DNA from 3 places in the Streptomyces sp. S063 genome. Region 3 is predicted to be linked to each of the others. Evidence: riboswitches for the same ligand, from Rfam matches in the RefSeq annotation. Region 3 holds a riboswitch; each other region holds the start of a gene.

Evidence for each region. A riboswitch is a leader RNA that binds a small molecule or an ion and turns the genes downstream of it on or off. The one in region 3 is predicted to bind cobalamin.
Region 1: it holds a riboswitch for cobalamin, as region 3 does, so the genes downstream of both, CCZ36_RS11520 (ABC transporter substrate-binding protein) here and CCZ36_RS32320 (CbtB domain-containing protein) in region 3, are expected to answer to the same signal.
Region 2: it holds a riboswitch for cobalamin, as region 3 does, so the genes downstream of both, CCZ36_RS06070 (cobalamin biosynthesis protein) here and CCZ36_RS32320 (CbtB domain-containing protein) in region 3, are expected to answer to the same signal.

Annotation. Positions count from the first base shown of each region.
Region 1 is NZ_CP021707.1:2,547,432-2,549,683, reverse strand. It holds gene CCZ36_RS11530 (amino acid permease) at 1-31, shown strand, start outside; gene CCZ36_RS11525 (Mov34/MPN/PAD-1 family protein) at 202-624, shown strand; cobalamin riboswitch at 674-826, shown strand; gene CCZ36_RS11520 (ABC transporter substrate-binding protein) at 879-1,895, shown strand; gene CCZ36_RS11515 (FecCD family ABC transporter permease) at 1,892-2,252, shown strand, end outside.
Region 2 is NZ_CP021707.1:1,355,336-1,357,587, forward strand. It holds gene CCZ36_RS06060 (inorganic phosphate transporter) at 1-367, shown strand, start outside; gene CCZ36_RS06065 (hypothetical protein) at 380-610, shown strand; cobalamin riboswitch at 761-892, shown strand; gene CCZ36_RS06070 (cobalamin biosynthesis protein) at 1,030-2,025, shown strand; gene CCZ36_RS06075 (cobyric acid synthase) at 2,022-2,252, shown strand, end outside.
Region 3 is NZ_CP021707.1:7,120,023-7,122,274, reverse strand. It holds gene CCZ36_RS32325 (CbtA family protein) at 1-587, opposite strand, end outside; partial or broken gene CCZ36_RS32320 (CbtB domain-containing protein) at 669-883, opposite strand; adenosylcobalamin (AdoCbl) riboswitch at 929-1,023, opposite strand; gene CCZ36_RS32315 (histidine phosphatase family protein) at 1,149-1,739, shown strand; gene CCZ36_RS32310 (4'-phosphopantetheinyl transferase family protein) at 1,775-2,252, opposite strand, start outside.

The DNA.
Region 1 (2,252 bases), 4.6 Mb from region 3:
GCCGGAGAAGGCCACGACCGAGACCCGCTGAGCAGGGCTCCCGGGGGCCGTCCCCGGGAGCCTCACCGACCCCGAGGGCGGGCCCCACGACCACCCTCCTCCCGGACCGCCCGGCCTCCCCAAAGGCCGACGGCGTCCACCATGCGGGCTCCCGCGTACCACCCACCGGTACGCGGGGGCCCGCCTGCTTATCCTGGCGCCATGCTGACCATCACCCAGACGCTCTACGACCAGATCGTCGCCCACTCCCGCGCCGACCACCCCGACGAGGCGTGCGGAGTGGTCGCGGGCCCGGCCGGGACGGACCGCCCCGAGCGCTTCATCCCGATGCTCAACGCCGCCCGCTCGCCCACGTTCTACGAGTTCGACTCGGCCGACCTCCTCAAGCTCTACCGCGAGATGGACGACCGCGACGAGGAACCCGTGATCGTCTACCACTCGCACACGGCCACCGAGGCCTACCCCTCCCGCACCGACGTCACGTACGCCAACGAGCCCGGGGCCCACTACGTCCTGGTCTCCACCGCCGACACCGACGGCTCGGGCCCCTTCCAGTTCCGCTCGTACCGCATCGTGGACGGCGAGATCACCGAGGAAGACGTGCAGGTCGTCGACGCGTACTGAGCCGCTCTGAGCCGCACTGAGCCCCCCGGTACCGCGCGGAGCCGCCGAACGGGTCTGGCACACTGCACCCGAACCCATCAAGGCGGCAGGAACCAGGAAGCCGGTGCGAATCCGGCACGGTCCCGCCACTGTGACCGGGCCCCCTCCCGTACGGACTCCGACTCCGTACCGGAGGGCGGCCCGGAAGCCAGGAACTGGCCCGCCGCCTTTCGCATCGACCAGGGGACGCGGAAATCCCCCGGAGAGGCCCCGCCATGTCCCGGCGCACCCCCGCGCTCATAGCCGCCGCCGTGCTGCTCCCGCTCGCCCTCACCGCCTGCTCCACCTCCTCCGACTCCTCGGACGGCGACACCGCCACCGGGGACAAGGCGTCGGCGGCGAGCGGCTTCCCGTACACCGTCGAGAACTGCGGTGTCACCACGACGTACAAGGCCCCGCCGAACCGCGTGGTCACCATGAACCAGCACGTCACCGAGATCATGCTGGAACTGGGCCTGAGGAAGTCCCTCGTCGGCACCGCCTACCTCGACGACCAGGTCCTGCCGAAGTACGCGAAGGACTACGCCTCCGTCCCGGTCCTCGCCAAGGAGTACCCCTCCTACGAGCAGGTCCTCGCCGCCAACCCCGACTTCGTCTACGGCGGTTACGCCAGCGCCTTCACCGCGGGCGACGGCCGCGGCCGCGAGGCGTTCGAGAAGGCCGGCATCGAGACCCGCCTCAACACCGAGAGCTGCACCAAGGGCGACCAGCCCATGGACACGCTCTACGAGGAGATCCGCGAGGTCGGCCGCACCTTCGGCGTCAGCGAGCGCGCCGAGGCCTGGATCAAGCGGGCCAAGGCCGACAACGCCGCCACCGCCAAGAAGCTGGCCGGCCTGAAGCCGCTCTCCGTCTTCGTCTACGACAGCGGCGACAAGACCGCCTTCACCGCGGGCGGCGAGGGCATCGGCAACGAGCTGATCGAACGGGCCGGCGGCACCAACGTCTTCGCCGACCTCGACAAGCCCTTCGGCGACGCCTCCTGGGAGAACGTCGTCGACCGCGAGCCCGAGGTCATCGTGATCTACGACTACGGCGCCACCACCGTCGAACAGAAGAAGAAGCGTCTCCTCACCGACCCGGCCCTCGCCGACGTCCCCGCCATCAAGAACAAGCGCTTCGCCGTCATGCCGCTCTCCGACGCGGTCCTCGGCGTCCGCGTCCCCGCCGCCGTCGACAAGCTCGCGGCCCAGCTCCACCCGGAGGCGGTCAAGGCGGCCACCACCCCGTGACCTGCCGCGCCTCCGCACCGCGGCGGCCGCTCGGTTACGTCCTGGTGCTCGGCGTCCTCGCCGCGCTCCTGGCCGTCGCCGTGCTCGCCGCCCTCGCCCTCGGCTCCGTCCGCATCCCGCCCGGCCAGGTGCTCGACATCCTGACCGGGCGGGCGGAGGCGAGCCCGTTCCGCACGATCGTCCTGGACGTGCGGCTGCCCCGGGTGCTGCTCGGCATCGTCGTCGGCGCCGGACTCGCCGTCATCGGCACCGTCCTCCAGGCCCTCGTCCGCAACCAGCTCGCCGACCCGTTCCTCCTCGGGGTCTCCTCCGGAGCCTCCACCGGAGCGGTCCTGGTCATCGTCCTCGGCATCGGCG
Region 2 (2,252 bases), 5.8 Mb from region 3:
CCGCAAGGGGGGCGTGGTCCGCTGGTCCACCGCCACCCGGATGTTCGTCGCCTGGGGTCTGACTCTGCCGGCCGCGGGTCTGGTCGGCGCGGGCGCCGAATTCCTGACCAAGCAGGGCCCCTGGGGCATCACCGTCACCGCGATCCTGCTCGTGGGCGGCTCCTTCGCGATCTGGCTGGCCTCGCGCCGCCAGCCCGTGGACCACAACAACGTCAACGACACGGACGGCGACGAGCCCCAGGGCGTCGTCACCACGGCCATCGCCGCGGTCCAGCCGCCGCCCGTCGGGGCCCCGGCCTCCGACCTCGCGACCACCATCCCGGCCCCGGTGCCGGACGACCCGGCCCGGCCGCCGGCCACGGTGTAAGGACAGATCCGCATGAAAATCGACTGGGCAGCTCTCGCCTCCGTCTTCGGTGTCAGCCTCGTGGTCACCGTCGCGCTGGTAGGCCTCTTCACCCTGGGCATCGTCGCCCTCTCCAAGCAGTCCGCCACGGCCGGAGGCAGCGCCTCCGGCGGAGCGGTCGCCCTGGCGCGCGCCGGCGCGTACGCCTGCTTCGGGCTCTGCGTGGCGGCGGTCTCGTACGGGATCTATCTGATCGTCGCCTGACCCCGTACCCCGCACTCCCCCGGGCCGGACACACCCTCGTGTGTCCGGCCCGATGTGCGTCCGCCCACAGTCGAGCCCCGCAGGTCAACAGCGAGTTGACGGCTGTTCTCAGGGCGTGGTGGACTGCCGGAGCCATTTACGGCGACAGCAGAGGAAGCCGGTGCGAATCCGGCGCGGTCCCGCCACTGTCACCGGGGAGCACTCCCCCACACCGGATGTCACGGCTCGCGGTACGCGGGCTGGAAGGCCGGGGGAACTGCGGATCCGGGAGCCAGGAGACTCTCGTCGCCGGTCACGTCGAACCAGGGCGCGGACCCTGAGTGAGGACCTACGCCATGCCCGGCCGCAGTGCGCCGCTTCTCGTGCCCCTCCCTGTGCCTCTCCGTGCCGGAACGCCTCTTCCCACGACAGGCTGAGCCGTGCGTGCCGATCGCATCTTCGCGTACGGCGCCACGGCGGGGATGGTCGCCGACGCGCTGTTCGGCGATCCGCGGCGGGGCCACCCCGTCGCCGGATTCGGCCGCGCCGCGGCGCGCGTCGAGTCCCTGCTGTGGCGTGACGACCGTGGCCGGGGCGCGCTGCACACCCTGGTGTGCGCCGGAGGCGCCGTGGGGGCCGCCGCGCTGACCGCCCGCGCCGTACGGGGACGCCCCGCGCTCGCCGTCGCGCTGACCGCCGCCACCGCCTGGTCCGTGGTCGGGGTGACGTCGCTGGGCCGGGAGGCCCGCGCCATCGGGGGCGCGCTGGTCGCCGGGGACCTGGAGGCGGCCCGGGAGCGGCTGCCGCACCTGTGCGGGCGCGATCCGCACTCCCTGGACGGGCCGGGGATCGCCCGCGCGGTCGTCGAGTCGGTCGCCGAGAACACCTCGGACGCCGTCGTCGGCGCGCTGGTGTGGGGGGCGATCGGCGGGATACCGGGGCTCGTCGGCTTCCGGGCGGTGAACACGCTGGACGCGATGGTCGGCCACAAGTCTCCCCGCCACCGCCGTTACGGCTGGGCCTCGGCGCGCCTGGACGATGTGGCGGGGTGGCCGGGCGCCCGGCTGACGGCCGCGCTGGCCGTGGCGAGCGGCGGGCGGCCCGCTCAGGCCGTACGCGCCTGGAAGGCGGACGCGCACCGCCACCCGAGCCCGAACGCGGGGCCGGTCGAGGCGGCGTTCGCGGGGGCGCTCGGCGTACGGCTGGGCGGCACGCTCGCGTACGCGGGGCGCGTCGAGCACCGGCCCGTCCTGAACGGGGCGGCCGGCCGGGACGTGCGGGGCGCGGACATCGAGCGCGCGGTGCGGCTGTCGCGCCGCGTGAGTGCGCTGGCCCTGGGGGTGTGTGTGGCGGGCCGGCTGGCGGCGGGCCACCTGGTCGCGCGGCGGTCGGTCGCGGGACGGTCATCGACAGGACGGAAGCGGGGGCGGACATGAGGGGCGGCGGACTGCTGGTCGCGGGAACGACCTCCGACGCGGGCAAGAGCGTCGTCACGGCGGGCATCTGCCGCTGGCTGGTGCGCCGGGGCGTGGAGGTCGCGCCGTTCAAGGCGCAGAACATGTCCCTCAACTCCTTCGTGACCCGCGAGGGCGCGGAGATCGGACGCGCCCAGGCGATGCAGGCGCAGGCCGCCCGGGTGGAGCCGACGGCCCTGATGAACCCG
Region 3 (2,252 bases):
ACCTCGTCGAAGGAGGGCAGGAAGGCGTAGGCGAGACCGATCAGCACGACGAATCCGGCGACGGCCGCGATGCTCGCGTTCCAGTTGCCCAGGCGGGGTGCGAGCCGCTTGCCGATGATGACGGCGGCGACGGCCAGCAGCACACTGAGGGCGACCATCAGGAAGAACAGGGTGGTGCGCTTGCCGATGGTGTCCGGGTTGCCGACGGCGGGCGGGTTCGCCGGGTACTTGAGGAACGGTACGACGTAGACCGTGAGCAGGGCGGCGCCCGCGACCAGCGCCGCGGTGGCCCGGGGGCCGAAGTCGCCGATGCGGCCCAGGGCGTAACAGAACACGAGGGCGGCGATCCCGCCCGCCGCGACGCCGAAGACGAGGACGCCGGTGGCGAGCCCGCCGGTGGCCTGCATGGTGCGGCTGACGAGCTCTTCGCCGCCGCCGTGGTCGTGACTGTGGGCCTCTTCGAGGGCGATGGCCGCGTCCACCTGGGACTCACCGAGGAAGTAGGCGACGACGAGCGCGAGCGCGCCCGCGACCAGGCCCGCGAGCATGCCGCGCACGAGCAGGGCTCTGACAGATATGGAGTTCACGATGGTTTCCTGATTTCTCTAGCTTGCCGCTGCCGGCCGCGTCCGCCGATTCCCCGGCGGGGCCGTTGTTCCTCAGGTGCCTCAGTGGCAGGGGAAGCCGAGCAGATGGCGGCCGTCGTGAACCCACTCGTGGACGCCTTCGCCCGAGATGAGTGCGGTGGCGCCCTGTTCGGCGCCGACGAAGTACAGCAGGACGAGCATGAGAATGCCGAAGAAGACCGCCCAAGGGGCAAGGGTCTTCGCCGAGACCGGAGTGATCCCGGACGCCCCGTCGCGGGAACGGCGGACTGAGCCATGGCAGAACCTCCTGTGGGAACACGCGTCCCTGTCGTGGTGCCTCGGACGAAGGTGGCGGGTCTGACTTCCCCGCCCGGAGGCGGGTTCACAGTGGCGCGACCGTGCCGGATTCTCACCGGACTTCCATCCCACCCTCGTCATGGTCGACGTGACCATACCGCCTGTCCGCGAGCACCGCCATGGTCCAATGTGCAGCGTCACGGCGGGCGGATTCCTTGGCGTGACAGGGCTGCGGGCCCCTGGTGCGGATGTGAGAGCAGGGACATGACAGTACGGGCGATATTGATCTCGCCGGCGATGAACGCCGCGCTGCGGGAGGCCCGTTTCGACGGCGACTCCCCTCTGGACCGTTCCGGCCGGGAACGTGCGCGTGCCGCCGCCGGCGCGGTGCCGGTGGCCGGGCTCGCGCTCAGCGGCCCCTCCGGCCGGTGCCGCGAAACCGCCGGGGCCCTCGGCCTGGCGGCCCGCACCGAACCGGCCCTGGCCGGCTGGGACCTGGCGGGCTGGGCCGGCCGCCGCCTCGACGAGGTGGCCGCCGCCGAACCCGCCGGGGTGGCCGCCTGGCTCGGCGACCCGTCAGCGGCTCCGCACGGCGGCGAGTCGCTGCGCGACCTGGTGACGAGGACCGGGGTGTGGCTGGACTCCCTCGGCGGACCGGACGCACCCGGCGCGAGCTTCCTGGCGGTGGCCGAGGCCGCGGTCGTCCGGGCTGCGGTCGTCCACGGGCTGCGGCTGCCGACGGAGGCGTTCTGGCGGCTGGACGTCGCGCCGCTGACGCTGACCGAACTCAGCGGGCGCTCCGGCCGGTGGAACGTGGCGCTCGGACGCCCCCTCACCGCTCCCCCGACCGGCTGACCGGCGCGGCCCGACCTCACTCGGCCGGCCGGCCGTCACATCCCTTCGCGTTCCCGCCAGTCGGGCCGGACCAGCACCGCCGTGGCGACGATGTCGTCCTCGATCCGCCAGCGCCCGTGCAGCGTCGTCGGCAGGGCCGGGTCGGTGAGCAGCAGGCGGGCGGCGAAGGTGCCCTCGGCGGCGACCGGGCCCGGGGACCCGTCGCCGCCTTGCGGAGTGTCCGTGCGATGGATAGTCAGATCCGCCTCGACGAAGTCGAGTTCCACGCCGGTGACCGGATACCAGGTCTTGAAGACGCTCTCCTTGGCGCTGAACAGGATGCGGTCCCAGTGGATCTCGCCCGTGCCCTCCGGCGCGGGCGGACCGATCCGCTCGCGTTCGGCGGGCAGGGTCACCAACTCCCTCACGCCGGGGGGAAGCGGGCCGTGCGGCTCAGCGTCGATGCCGAGCGACAGGACGTCGGTCGCACGGGCCAGCGCGGCCGCCCGGTAGCCGGTGCAGTGGGTGAGGGTG